Regions from separate parts of the Paenibacillus sp. PK4536 genome, predicted to be linked through region 1. Evidence: a T-box and tRNA genes for the amino acid it is inferred to sense, from the RefSeq annotation. Region 1 holds a T-box; the other holds one or more tRNA genes.
What was found. The T-box of region 1 lies ahead of pheS (phenylalanine--tRNA ligase subunit alpha). A T-box ahead of a tRNA ligase gene usually reads a tRNA of that ligase, here a tRNA-Phe.
Positions count from the first base shown of each region.

Region 1 (6,743 bases):
CGTCCGTGTTAATGTTTCTTGAAGTGTAAATAATTGTTCATTCAGCTGAGTCTGTTGTTCTTGTAAAGTCTGTGCTTGATTCTGTAGTGATTCATGCTCGGTTCGTAATAATTCACTTGTTGCTTGTAAAGATTCATGTTCTGCATGCACAGTATCGTACTGCTGTTGCAGAGCTGTATATTGTTCTTGTACCTGTGCCAGTTCGGCTTGAACAGTCTGTAATTCTTGTTCTTGTTGTTCAGATAATTCGTGCCATGTAGATACTTCTTCTTGGATCGTTGTATTTTCTTGTCGTAGTTCTGTTAACTGCTGATCCAGTTCTGACTTTTGTTCTTCCAATTCACCCAGTTGTTCTTCGATTACCAAACGCTGTTCTTCGAGTACTACTTGCTGTTCTTGTGCTTCAGATAATTCGGCTTGAATACGTGCAACTTCCTGTTCTTGTTGACCGGATAGTTCACGCCACGTTTCCAATCTTTGCTTGGTTGCAGATACTTCGTTTTTGGCATCTGCTAATTGTTGATGCAAAATAGAGATTTGTTCTTTGGCAGCATTCGCTTGTTCTTCTAACGTATGACGTTGTTCTTGAACTTGAGTTAATTCGGCTTGTACTTTCTGTACTTCTTGCTCTTGTTGTTGCGCCAATTCATACCAGCGATTCGATTCCTCTTTGGATGATTCTATTTCTTGTTGCGCTGTATTCAATTGCTCTTGTACCTGTGTCAATTCTTGTTGAGACGTATTTAGTTGTTGTTCTAATCCTTGTTGTTGCTCTTGCAAAGTAGATAGATTTGTCTGAACAGTCTGCAACTCTTGTTCTTGTTGTACAGACAATTCACGCCATGTCTCTGATTCTTCTTGCGCTTCAGACAATTCTTTAGTGAGTAGCTGTTGCTGTTCTTCTAACGCTTTTAATTCAGTTAATGTGCGGTTATTATTTTCCTCCAGTTCGGCATGATCTTGTTGAATACGATCATGTTGTTGTTGTAAAAGCTGTACTTGCTCCTCTAACTCCATCACTCGCAAACTGGCAACTTCTTCATTTTCAGTCAAAAGGTTAATCTCACTGCGTAAATTTTCTGTTGTTTGTTGCAGATTCTGCTCTAGATCTACATTCGACTTCAATGCTTTTTGAAGTGCTTCTTCTGCTATTTTCCATTTATGCTGTATTTGTTCATTATTTAATTTGTGTTCTTGGTTTTGTTGTTGTAATTGTTTGTTTTGTCCTTCTGTCGACGCCAGCTTTTGCTGAGTCTGTGTCAATTGAGCCGATGTTTCTTTAACACTCTTTTGCAACTGTTCATTAGTACTGACTTGTTGTTTATTTTCCTGTTGCAATTTCTGTATTAATTCCTGTTGTTGCGCTTGTACGGTCTGTAGTTGCTCTAATTCTGTATTTAAACGCTGTTGTTCTGCAATCGCTTGATCAAATTCGGATTGATTCACTTGAGCATTAATTGATTCTTCTGCCATGTGTACTGCTGCTAATACAGCCAATTTGGCTTTATCTAAATGAGAATGGGCTTGCGATATATCGTTCATATGCTCGTCTACATAACGAGCAATTTGTCTCATATAATCGGCACTCGTGCCAACTAATTTATAAGTTGTTCCATAAATATCCACGTTTACTCTAATGCGTTCGGGTGTCGTCACAATCGTGCCCTCCTTTACTTCTTCTGTTTATTCTAGTTGGATGTAGACAAAAAAGCCACATCGATTGTTATTCGATGCGACCCTTGTCAATTCCTGCTATAGTCCCTAACAAACATGATTCTTTAATAACAGAGTCATTTAAGTAGGGACTCTAAGCAGTATGATTATAGAGCAAAATGTATTATTTACGTAATTCTGCACCAAATTGTTCAGATAATACAGTCAATACTTGATCATGCACAGCCGTTACTTCTTCATCTGTTAAGGTATGCTCAGCGTGACGATATACGATCGCAATCGCTACACTCTTCTTACCTTCGCCTACACGGTCGCCTGTGTACACATCAAAGACTTGTACCGTTTCTAACAATTCTTTCGCTGTCAAACGAATAGAAGCTAGTAATTCTCCTGCGGCTACTTCTTCATTGATTACAACAGCAATATCACGTTGTACTGAAGGGTAACGTGGCAATTCGCTGTATACGATTTTCTCATCGGCTTCTTCATACAATGGAGCCAATTGAATCTCTGCTACATACGTATCTTCAAGATCGGATTCGCGCTGAATATCAGGATGAATCTGTCCAATCACACCAATCCATTGTTGCTGACTACCTACTTGTAAATATACAGAAGCAGAGCGTCCTGGATGAAATCCTTGTGGTTGATCTGCTTTGTACGTAATCAGTGATTGTAGTCCTAGATATTGAAGTAGACTTTCGAGTGCACCTTTAAGATCAAAGAAATCGACACGTTCGTTACCTGTATTCCATTGTGCTTGTTGGCGTCTACCTGTAAGTAGCAATCCAAGCAAAGGAACTTCTGTCGGTTGACGAGTCAATTCTTGCTCAGAACTGAAGAACGCACTTCCGATTTCAAATAAAGCTAGATTTTCCTGTTTACGATTGCGGTTAAATGAAGCTGTTTCTAACAACTGCGGAATCAACGTACTCCGTAGCACACTACGATCTTCACTCATCGGCATCGCAAGGGCAACTTGTTGTTGCTCTCCACGTAATTGCGGGAACAGATCATTTTTGGCTGGATGTGTGAACGAATACGTGATCGCTTCTTGATATCCACCATGAGTTAGCAAATGACGCACAGTACGACGTAAGCGTTGAGACTTAGTCAATGCTCCTGGTGTTGTTGTGCCTTCGATCGAAGTCGTTGGAATATTATCATATCCATATAAACGAGCTACTTCTTCGATCAAATCTACATCGCGTACAATATCACCACGACGTGTAGGAACACGTACTTCTAATAAGTCTTGTGCTACATCGCCATAAGGGAATTGAAGACGGGAGAAGATCGTTTTAATTTCAAGTAAAGACAATTCTGTACCTAAATAACGATTTAATTTGCTCAAAGACAACTGAAGTGTTTTCTCTTCTGCTACTTGTACCACTTCTTCTACAATACCTTCGTGAATCAATCCATGACCATAACGAACGATCAATTCAGCTGCACGATTAAGCGCTGGTACTACCGCAGATGGATCGACTTCTTTTTCAAAACGTTGACTCGCTTCTGAACGAAGCCCAAGACGACGTGATGTTTTGCGGATTGTTCCACCATCGAACTTAGCAGATTCTAGCAAAATATTAACAGTAGAGGCTGTCACTTCTGTATCAGCACCACCCATAACGCCAGCAAGGCCTACAGGCTGTCCGCCACTTGTAATCAGTAACATACGATCATCTAATTTACGTTCTTGATCATCTAATGTGTTAAGAACTTCACCTTCACGTGCCATCCGTACTTCAATTGCACCTTGATTTAATTTGTCTGCATCATAAGCATGTAGAGGTTGTCCGTATTCTAACATCACGAAGTTGGTAATATCGACAATATTACTAATCGGACGAATCCCTGCTGCAATCAGACGGTTTTGTAACCATAGTGGAGAAGCTCCAACTGTGATCCCGCTGATATAACGAGCTGAGAAGTGACTACATTGCTCTGTCGCTTCAATGTTTACCGAAATATGATCTGCCGCTGCATCACCAGCTTCTACAAAATTCAATTCTGGCAATTGTACATCACGACCTAGAATAGCGCCTACTTCATAAGCTGCACCTAGCATACTCAAGCAGTCAGAACGATTCGGTGTTAGATCGAAATCAAGTACAGCATCGTCCAAGCCAAGTAATTCTACAATCGGTGTACCGATTTCTGTATGTTCAGGTAGAACCAAAATACCTTCTTGTTGATCTTTAGGAAGCAATTTATCGTTAATACCTAGTTCTTTGGCAGAACAGATCATCCCTTGAGATAATACGCCACGCAACTTGGCTTTTTTGATATCCATACCGCCCGGTAATTTAGCACCTACAAGAGCGACTGGAACTTTTTGTCCAGCATCGATATTTTTAGCACCACATACGATCTGTAAGTCTTCACCTTGTCCGGCATCAATTACACAGACGTTTAATTTGTCTGCATCTGGATGCTTTTCTTTACTTTTCACATAACCAACAACAACGTTTGTAATCCCTTGATTACGGTATTCAACGCTATCGATTTCGATTCCAGAACGTGTAATGCGCTCTGCTAGTTCTTCTGGAGTGACTTGATCCAAAGAAACATATTGAGACAGCCATTGTGTAGATACTTTCACTGCTATTCACTCCTTTATATTAGATACGTGAGAATTGTTTAAGGAAACGCATATCGTTACTGTAGAAATGACGAATATCGTCAATACCGTATTTTAGAATAGCTATCCGTTCTACGCCGATACCAAATGCAAATCCACTATATACTTCAGGGTCAAAACCGCCCATTTCTAACACTTTAGGATGAACCATACCGCAACCTAACACTTCGATCCAGATGCGTTCACCATTCTTTTTCACAAAGGTAACGTCAACTTCTACGCTAGGCTCTGTGAAAGGGAAAAAGCTAGGACGCAAACGAATTTCAGTAGACTCTCCGAACATTTCACGAGCAAATTGAAGTAATGTTCCTTTAAGATCACTCATACGAATCCCTTTATCAATCACCAATCCTTCGATTTGGAAAAATTGGAAAGAGTGAGTCGCATCGTCATCATCACGACGATATACAGCACCCGGGCAAATCACTTTCAAAGGTGCTTTTCCTTTAGCCGCTTCCATCGCACGAATCTGCACAGGAGAAGTATGGGTACGCATCAACAATTCATCGGTCAGATAGAAAGAATCTTGCATATCACGAGCAGGGTGATTTTTCGGCAAATTCAATGCTTCAAAGTTATAATAATCACTTTCTGCTTGAGGACCTTCAGCTACGCTGTATCCCATGCCTAGGAAAATATCTTCCATTTGTTCGATTACTTTGTTGATCGGATGGATACCGCCTTGTGGCAATCCACGACCAGGCAATGTTACATCGATTTTTTCAGCAGCAAGACGTTCGTTCGTCTCTGCACGTACAAATTCTTCTTGTTTGCGATTGATCACTTCTTCGATCGCTTCACGCACTTCATTAGCCACTTGACCCACAACAGGACGTTCTTCAGCACTAAGCTTACCCATACCACGTAAAACTTCGGTTAAAGCTCCTTTTTTACCAGAGTATTTAACACGTAGATCTGCTAGTTCTTTCGGTGTGGCTACTTTTTCTAATACTTCCAGTGCTTCGGATTTCAAAGCAAGCAAATGTTCTTGCATTTGGACGATTTCGCTCATCGTTGTTAAGCCCCTTTCTTCCTATCACGCAGTGTGTAAACCTTATTAAAACAACAAAAAAAGGCCTTCTCTCCCCTTAAGGGACGAAAAGACCGTGGTACCACCCTTGTTAGAAATTTATAATCTGTATCTCAATATAGAGTCTCCTCTAAATCAATCACATGTAGATTATAAGCTTCTCGCTCGAAACGACGATAACGGATCGTTACACCGGCTATTCCTAATCTATAGATCAGCTTAATCATACAGCTCACTTATATTTCAGAACGCTGCTCCAGAGTGAACTTCAACAGTCTGCTTCTGTAAAAATGCTCTCAATCTAATGGCATTTTCTCCCTGTACGACAGTACTGTTTACTCTTCTCTTTCGTTGCAGATGTCATAGTGAAAATAGATACTCACTATTTTACAAATAACCAGCCTTCCCGTCAACGATTGTTATGCAAAAAGAACTTTCTATTTATTTAAGACTGAGACGAATAGGACGCTAACTCTTTGCGCAACGATTGAATTTCTTGCCAGACTGGATCATTGTTGTTCTGTTCCAAGTTGAGATTCTCAATCGATTGTGTAGCATTAGGCAAATGATCGCTTGATCGAGATATAGAAGGATTCGTCTTTTTCTGATCGGCAAGTCCAGATAATAACTGAGACAGACGCAACTCAAGCATCATACGCTGTTGATTCGCTTCTACCCCACCTGCTTGCACTTCTTGTTGCTGATGTGCCTGAGCAGCTTCATACTCCTCTACAGTGCCTTCAAACCATTGATATGGACGATCACGTTCCAGCTTCAACAGACGAGTCGCTAATCGCCGAACTAACATCCGGTCATGAGAAACCATAATAATCGTTCCTGTATACTGTTCTAACGCAGACTCGATCACTTCTTGGGCAGCGATATCGAGATAGTTGGTCGGCTCGTCTAGAATTAATACATTAGCACCACCAAAATATAAACGGATTAATGCCACTCTGCACTGTTCTCCCATACTTAAATGACCAATCTGCTTGTACACATCTTCTCCACGGAATAAAAAGCAACCTAGAATCGTCTGTGCTTCTGTTCGTGTCATCGCTGGTAATACCAATAGACTATCTAGCAGAGTCATTTCTAAAGGCAACCCTTCCAGTTCCTGTGAAAAATACCCTATATTTAATGCTGGATGATGCCATAGCTCACCGCTAGAAGGTTGTAATTGTCCGAGGAGTAACTTGATCAATGTTGTTTTGCCCGAGCCGTTCGGCCCTGTAATCGCTATCCGATCGCCACGTTGTACATTCATATCCAGATGTTGAATTAAAGCGTGTTTGCTATAATCACTATGCTGATCTTCTTGATCTGAATGGTTTGAATAACCAAAGCTTACATCGTCCAACCGAATCAACGTATGCCCTTTAAACTCACTAGCTT
Region 1 is NZ_CP126313.1:2,680,679-2,687,421, reverse strand. Features, by position in the region: gene zapA (cell division protein ZapA) at 1-1,656, opposite strand, end outside; gene pheT (phenylalanine--tRNA ligase subunit beta) at 1,838-4,279, opposite strand; gene pheS (phenylalanine--tRNA ligase subunit alpha) at 4,299-5,312, opposite strand; T-box leader at 5,407-5,709, opposite strand; gene abc-f (ribosomal protection-like ABC-F family protein) at 5,794-6,743, opposite strand, start outside.

Region 2 (6,743 bases), 1.3 Mb from region 1:
CCATACCAGATCAGATACGAGAAGAAGATCTCTCCACTACGTACGAAAGCACGACGGCGTAATACACATAAAGCAATTACACCAACAAGGTTCCAGATCGACTCATACAAAAAGGTAGGGTGATGGAACACGCCATTCACATTCATCTGATTGACGATAAAATCAGGCAAATGAAGATTACCTCTTAAAAAAGATTCTTCTACAGGGCCACCATAGGCTTCCTGATTTACAAAGTTCCCCCAACGCCCAATCGCTTGTCCGACAAGCAAATAAGGTGCACATAAATCCATAATTCGCCAGAAGCTATATCCTTTTTTACGTGTATAAATGATCGCACAAATAATCGAACCTATTAATGCACCATATATAGCGATACCGCCATTCCAAATTTTAAAAACATCCCAAAAGTTATCTCTATAATCCGGCCAGCGAAATGCTACATAATAGATACGTGCTGCAATAATAGCGGAAGGAACACCGAATAGTACCAGATCCATAAAAAATTCTTGTGGAATCCCGAATCGACGTCCTTCACGAATTAATAGCAATAACCCGACTAATGCGCCGGTACCTAGAATTAATCCGTACCAGTGCACCTGAAGCGCTCCGATTGAGAAAGCAATCGGGTTAATTAATGATGTCCCCATGTAACACTCTCCTTAGTCCAGTTCATCCAGATCTTCAGCAATCGTTTCCGTTAATTTATGAGTAAATTGCAATGCTGCATTATAACCCATACGTTTTAAGCGGAAGTTCATCGCTGCCACTTCAATAATAACAGCTAGATTTCGTCCTGGGCGTACTGGAATCGTTACTAAAGGTACATCTGTATCAATAATACGTGTCGTTTCTTCATCCAATCCGATACGATCATACTGTTTTTCTTGTTGCCATGCTTCTAAGCGCACGACCAGAGTAATTCGTTTGTTGTTACGAATCGCACCTGCACCGAACAAAGTCATCACGTTGATAATACCGACTCCACGAATTTCAAGTAGGTGGCGAATCAATTCAGGAGCTGTACCATGAAGCTGATTATCCGAAGTTTGACGGATTTCTACCGCATCATCGGCAATCAGACGATGTCCACGTTTGACGAGTTCTAGAGCTGTTTCACTTTTACCAATACCACTACTACCTGTAATCAGCATTCCTACACCATAAAGGTCTACCAATACACCATGAATCGTAGCCGTTGGTGCTAATTTTTTCTCCAAAAAACCTGTAATACGGCTGGATAAAATCGTTGTCGCCAGATTGCTACGTAAGACAGGAACATTATGCTCTTCACTGCTCGCAATCAACTCTTCAGGTACTTCAAGTCCACGTGTAATTACAAGACAAGGTGTCTCATCATTACAAAGGCGTTTCATACGATCTGCTTTTTCTTCATGAGTTAACATTTTGAAAAACGCAAGCTCGGTTCTACCTAGAATTTGTACACGTTCTGTCGGATAATATTCAAAATACCCTGCCATTTCTAATCCTGGTCGGTTCAAGTCATCTACCATAATATTTCGTTTTAAGCCAAGTCCTCCAGATACAACTTCAAGCTGGAACATTTGTACCAATTCTGAAACTTTCACATGTTTGGCCATTCTGTTCTTCCTTTCTCTAAGTAGGTTGCTTATCCTGTATGGTGTATTCTATGTGATTCATAATCCAAAGCCAAACGATCATCGCCAAAAAGATAGATTTTTCACAAACCATCCTTTTCCGCACTGTACATAATATGTCCAATGTACTCATCGTAATAGAAAATGCTAGTTAAATCAATTATATTGGCAGATTCACTTACAAATCTATAGATTGTTTACACGTCTAACTCTACTACATGTTCATTATCCGATATGCGCATTTTATCATAAAAAAAGACTTACCCTTCTGATCGAAACCAGAATAGTAAGTCTTTTATCGAATGTTCAATCAGAACTTCTTACGTTATATGATGTAACGGATTAAGAAGGATCTGTGTAGAACAAGTTATCTTGAGATTCTGTATCAAAAATATGAACTTTGTTCATATCAATAGCCATAGTTGCTGTAGCGTTATCACGAGTAGTGGAACGACCATCAACACGAGCAACAACAGTATCTGTACCTACACCGCTCAAGTATAGCAACATTTCATGACCCAAGTTCTCAGATACGTCTACTTTAGCTGTAAAAGCAGTCGCTGGAGAAGCTTCTAAGAATACAGGCTCTTCATGAATATCTTCTGGACGAACACCCAGAATCACTTCTTTACCTGTGAATCCTTGGTCTTTCAAGATTTGTGCTTTACCACCAGGGATAGCAAGCTCAACACCAGCAGCGCTGAATGTTAGACCGCCTGATTTTTCGGACAATGTACCACGGATAAAGTTCATTGTAGGAGAACCAATAAAGCCCGCTACGAACATATTACGTGGGTGATTGTACAATTCTTCTGGAGAAGCTGCTTGTTGAATAATACCATCTTTCATAACAACGATACGATCACCCATTGTCATTGCTTCGATCTGATCATGCGTTACATAGATAACAGTCGTTTGAAGACGTTTAGCTAGTTTAGTAATCTCAGCACGCATCTGACCACGAAGTTTAGCATCCAAGTTAGAAAGAGGCTCATCCATCAAGAAGACTTGAGGATCACGGACAATCGCACGTCCCAAAGCAACACGCTGACGTTGACCACCAGAAAGTGCTTTTGGTTTACGATCTAGCAAATGCTCGATATCGAGAATTTTAGCTGCTTCACGTACACGTTTTTCGATTTCGTCTTTTTTCACTTTACGCAATTTCAAACCAAACGCCATATTAGAATATACATCCATATGTGGGTACAAAGCGTAAGATTGGAATACCATCGCGATATCGCGGTCTTTTGGAGCTACGTCGTTAACAACGCGATCGCCAATGTACAATTTACCTTCTGAAATTTCTTCCAGACCAGCAATCATACGAAGAGTTGTAGATTTACCACAACCTGAAGGTCCAACCAGTACTAGGAACTCTTTATCCTTGATATCCAAATTAACGTCGATAACTGTTGCTTTGTCAGAACCCGGATATTTCTTGAAAATGTGTTCTAAGCGTACGCCTGCCATAATAATAGCCTCCCTGGAATATGAATGTCATTTTGTAATTAAAAGTGTAATAACGTTACATCATAGAGCATATGTCCTTGATCAATCCGTAGTCTGATTTGTAATATCGAGTAGAGTTTACAACATCTTTTCGATAAGTTATAACTTCATTTCAATAGTAAAATCAGCTATGAATTACGGCTGCGAAGGTGATAACGATCGCCTATGTAACCGATTTCTTTTTCTATTATTATCTTACCCTAATCACGCCAAGACATCTATCGACAAACTATACAAAAAAATCATCAGCTTTTTGTCACTTTATACAATAGCAGTGTTAACTTCATCAAAACAGCGTCTTCAAACCGCCGTACATCCAATTCCGTCTCCTGCTTAATTTTGTCCAAACGGTACAATAATGTATTACGATGAATATACAATTGCTTTGCCGTCTCACTAACATTACAGTCCATTTTGAAAAAAGTCTCCAACGTAGCCACTGTCTCTTCATCAGCCAGCATATCTGAATATTGATCTGCTCTAGCTACAAACTCTGCACGGTCTTCATCAGGAATCCGGTACAATAGACGCTCCAAAGACAGTTCCCAGGGAAGATGAATATGATCTTTAACATGAAAAAGTCTACCTAGAGTGACTGTTTCTTTCAATAGAGAGACTTCAGCCAGTAATCGTTCACTAGGAACAATCGGCTTGGATACACCAATATGAAATATACCTACCCATTCACTAGCAATCAATTCATACAATCCTAATGAAAAATCCATCAGTACATCTTCTTCCGTATCTTCTACTTCTATATCAGAGTCACGACCATGACTTTGTTTTAAATCAGAACTATCTTCAATCAGTTCACGATTTGTGAGGATAAACCATTCATTTGGGGATAATGGCAATAATAATACTTCTCCACCAAAATAACTATATAATAGCTTCTCTAATTCTTTGGTTGTAAGCACACCCGTCTGAAGACTATCCGCAATTAATAAAAAAGGAATCATCGAACTGGTTAATCTTTCTTTCAGAAGATACCCATCCGGAATAATCGCTTTTGACTGCCCCATATCTAGCTGCTCTGTCATCCAAGCACTTAGCTGTTGTATCCCTTGTTCACGAATAGACAATGAAGAAGGCTGACTTGCTGTAGCCATAGATGCTGTAAATGCAGGCAACAATAACTCTAACAATGATCTAAGCTTACGGATAACATATTGATGATCACTATCTAGTGACTCTTCTGAATCTTTGGAAGTACTAGAAGCATTTAAAGAAATAGCTTTCGGTTGAATCTGCCATAACGTAACTATAGCAAGATCTTGCTTCACAGCGATCCATCCACTTTCTTCTCGACCCGCTCGATACGTATCTGATTCCCAATCTTTCACAGCCACAGACTGTTCTTCAATACGGTAATCTATGATTGATTCAATATGTTCTTTTAATGTACTCCAGTTCATATCATAAATTCCTTCCATAGCTAGAATCATACATTGATGGCTACTTATTATATAGATAAAAAATCAACATAATAAGACTACTCCATCAAATTATACAAAAAAGCAGACAAAACAAAAAGCACCCTGCTGATTAGCAAGATGCTTTTTAATATGATGAGTCATGAAGGGCTCGAACCTTCGACACCCTGATTAAAAGTCAGGTGCTCTACCGACTGAGCTAATGACTCATATTAAGTTTAAAGTAAATAAAACTGGTGGAGGCTGATGGATTCGAACCACCGAACTCGGAGAGAACAGATTTACAGTCTGCTGCGTTTGGCCACTTCGCTAAGCCTCCATAATGAATACAAAAAATGGTGGCTCGGGACGGAATCGAACCGCCGACACGAGGATTTTCAGTCCTCTGCTCTACCGACTGAGCTACCGAGCCATAACATATTCATTATATATTTTATTTAATTAAAAAAATGGCGGAACCGACGGGATTTGAACCCGCGATCTCCTGCGTGACAGGCAGGCATGTTAACCCCTACACCACGGTTCCAGGGTTATATAACTTTTTGAAATAAAAATGGTGCCGGCGAGAGGATTTGAACCCCCGACCTACTGATTACAAGTCAGTTGCTCTACCAACTGAGCTACACCGGCATATGGTGGTGGAGATTGACGGGATCGAACCGCCGACCCTCTGCTTGTAAGGCAGATGCTCTCCCAGCTGAGCTAAATCTCCAGGGATATGTATGGTAGCGGCGAAGGGAATCGAACCCCCGACCTCACGGGTATGAACCGTACGCTCTAGCCAGCTGAGCTACACCGCCACATTTAAAAACTAGTCTTTCATGATATGCTGTCCACTATTCTTATTTAACATAAGATCTAGTGGCGGAGAGAGAGGGATTCGAACCCTCGCACCGCTAACGCAGTCTAACCCCTTAGCAGAGGGTCCCCTTATAGCCACTTGGGTATCTCTCCATGTTAAATCATATACAGACAGGTTAGTTGCTCCCTGAAAACTGAATCCGAAAACTGAAACATCGCGTTTGTAGATTTTGGATAAGCCCTCGACCGATTAGTATTGGTCAGCTCCATGCCTTGCGGCACTTCCACCCCCAACCTATCAACCTCGTCGTCTACAAGGGGTCTTACATACTGGGAAATCTCATCTTGAGGGGGGCTTCACGCTTAGATGCTTTCAGCGCTTATCCCTTCCGCACGTAGCTACCCAGCGATGCTCCTGGCGGAACAACTGGTACACCAGCGGTGCGTCCATCCCGGTCCTCTCGTACTAAGGACAGCTCCTCTCAAATTTCCTACGCCCACGACAGATAGGGACCGAACTGTCTCACGACGTTCTGAACCCAGCTCGCGTACCGCTTTAATGGGCGAACAGCCCAACCCTTGGGACCTACTTCAGCCCCAGGATGCGATGAGCCGACATCGAGGTGCCAAACCTCCCCGTCGATGTGGACTCTTGGGGGAGATAAGCCTGTTATCCCCAGGGTAGCTTTTATCCGTTGAGCGATGGCCCTTCCATGCGGTACCACCGGATCACTAAGCCCGACTTTCGTCCCTGCTCGACGTGTCTGTCTCGCAGTCAAGCTCCCTTATGCCTTTACACTCTTCGAATGATTTCCAACCATTCTGAGGGAACCTTAGGGCGCCTCCGTTACACTTTAGGAGGCGACCGCCCCAGTCAAACTGCCCACCTGACACGGTCCCTGTACCGGATCACGGTACGAGGTTAGAACTCAAATGCGATCAGGGTGGTATCCCAACGGCGCCTCAACCGAAGCTTGCGCTCCGGTTTCTACGGCTCCCACCTATCCTGTACAAATCGCACCCCAGTTCAATATCAAGTTGCAGTAAAGCTCCATGGGGTCTTTCCGTCTTGTCGCGGGTAACCTGCATCTTCACAGGTATTAAAATTTCACCGGATCTCTCGTTGAGACAGCGCCCAAATCGTTACGCCATTCGTGCGGGTCAGAATTTACCTGACAAGGAATTTCGCTACCTTAGGACCGTTATAGTTACGGCCGCCGTTTACTGGGGCTTCGGTTCATAGCTTCGCTTGCGCTAACCACTCCCCTTAACCTTCCAGCACCGGGCAGGCGTCAGCCCGTATACTTCGCCTTGCGGCTTCGCACAGACCTGTGTTTTTGCTAAACAGTCGCTTGGGCCTTTTCACTGCGGCCCCCTCGTG
Region 2 is NZ_CP126313.1:1,353,967-1,360,709, reverse strand. Features, by position in the region: gene lgt (prolipoprotein diacylglyceryl transferase) at 1-647, opposite strand, end outside; gene hprK (HPr(Ser) kinase/phosphatase) at 660-1,598, opposite strand; gene PO903_RS06270 (ABC transporter ATP-binding protein) at 1,959-3,089, opposite strand; gene PO903_RS06265 (PucR family transcriptional regulator) at 3,374-4,543, opposite strand; tRNA gene PO903_RS06260 (tRNA-Lys) at 4,698-4,770, opposite strand; tRNA gene PO903_RS06255 (tRNA-Tyr) at 4,796-4,880, opposite strand; tRNA gene PO903_RS06250 (tRNA-Phe) at 4,898-4,973, opposite strand; tRNA gene PO903_RS06245 (tRNA-Asp) at 5,012-5,087, opposite strand; tRNA gene PO903_RS06240 (tRNA-Thr) at 5,116-5,191, opposite strand; tRNA gene PO903_RS06235 (tRNA-Val) at 5,198-5,273, opposite strand; tRNA gene PO903_RS06230 (tRNA-Met) at 5,285-5,361, opposite strand; tRNA gene PO903_RS06225 (tRNA-Ser) at 5,424-5,515, opposite strand; rRNA gene PO903_RS06220 (23S ribosomal RNA) at 5,593-6,743, opposite strand, start outside.
Region 2: it has a tRNA-Phe gene. The T-box ahead of pheS (phenylalanine--tRNA ligase subunit alpha) is inferred to sense a tRNA for this amino acid. The anticodon was not compared.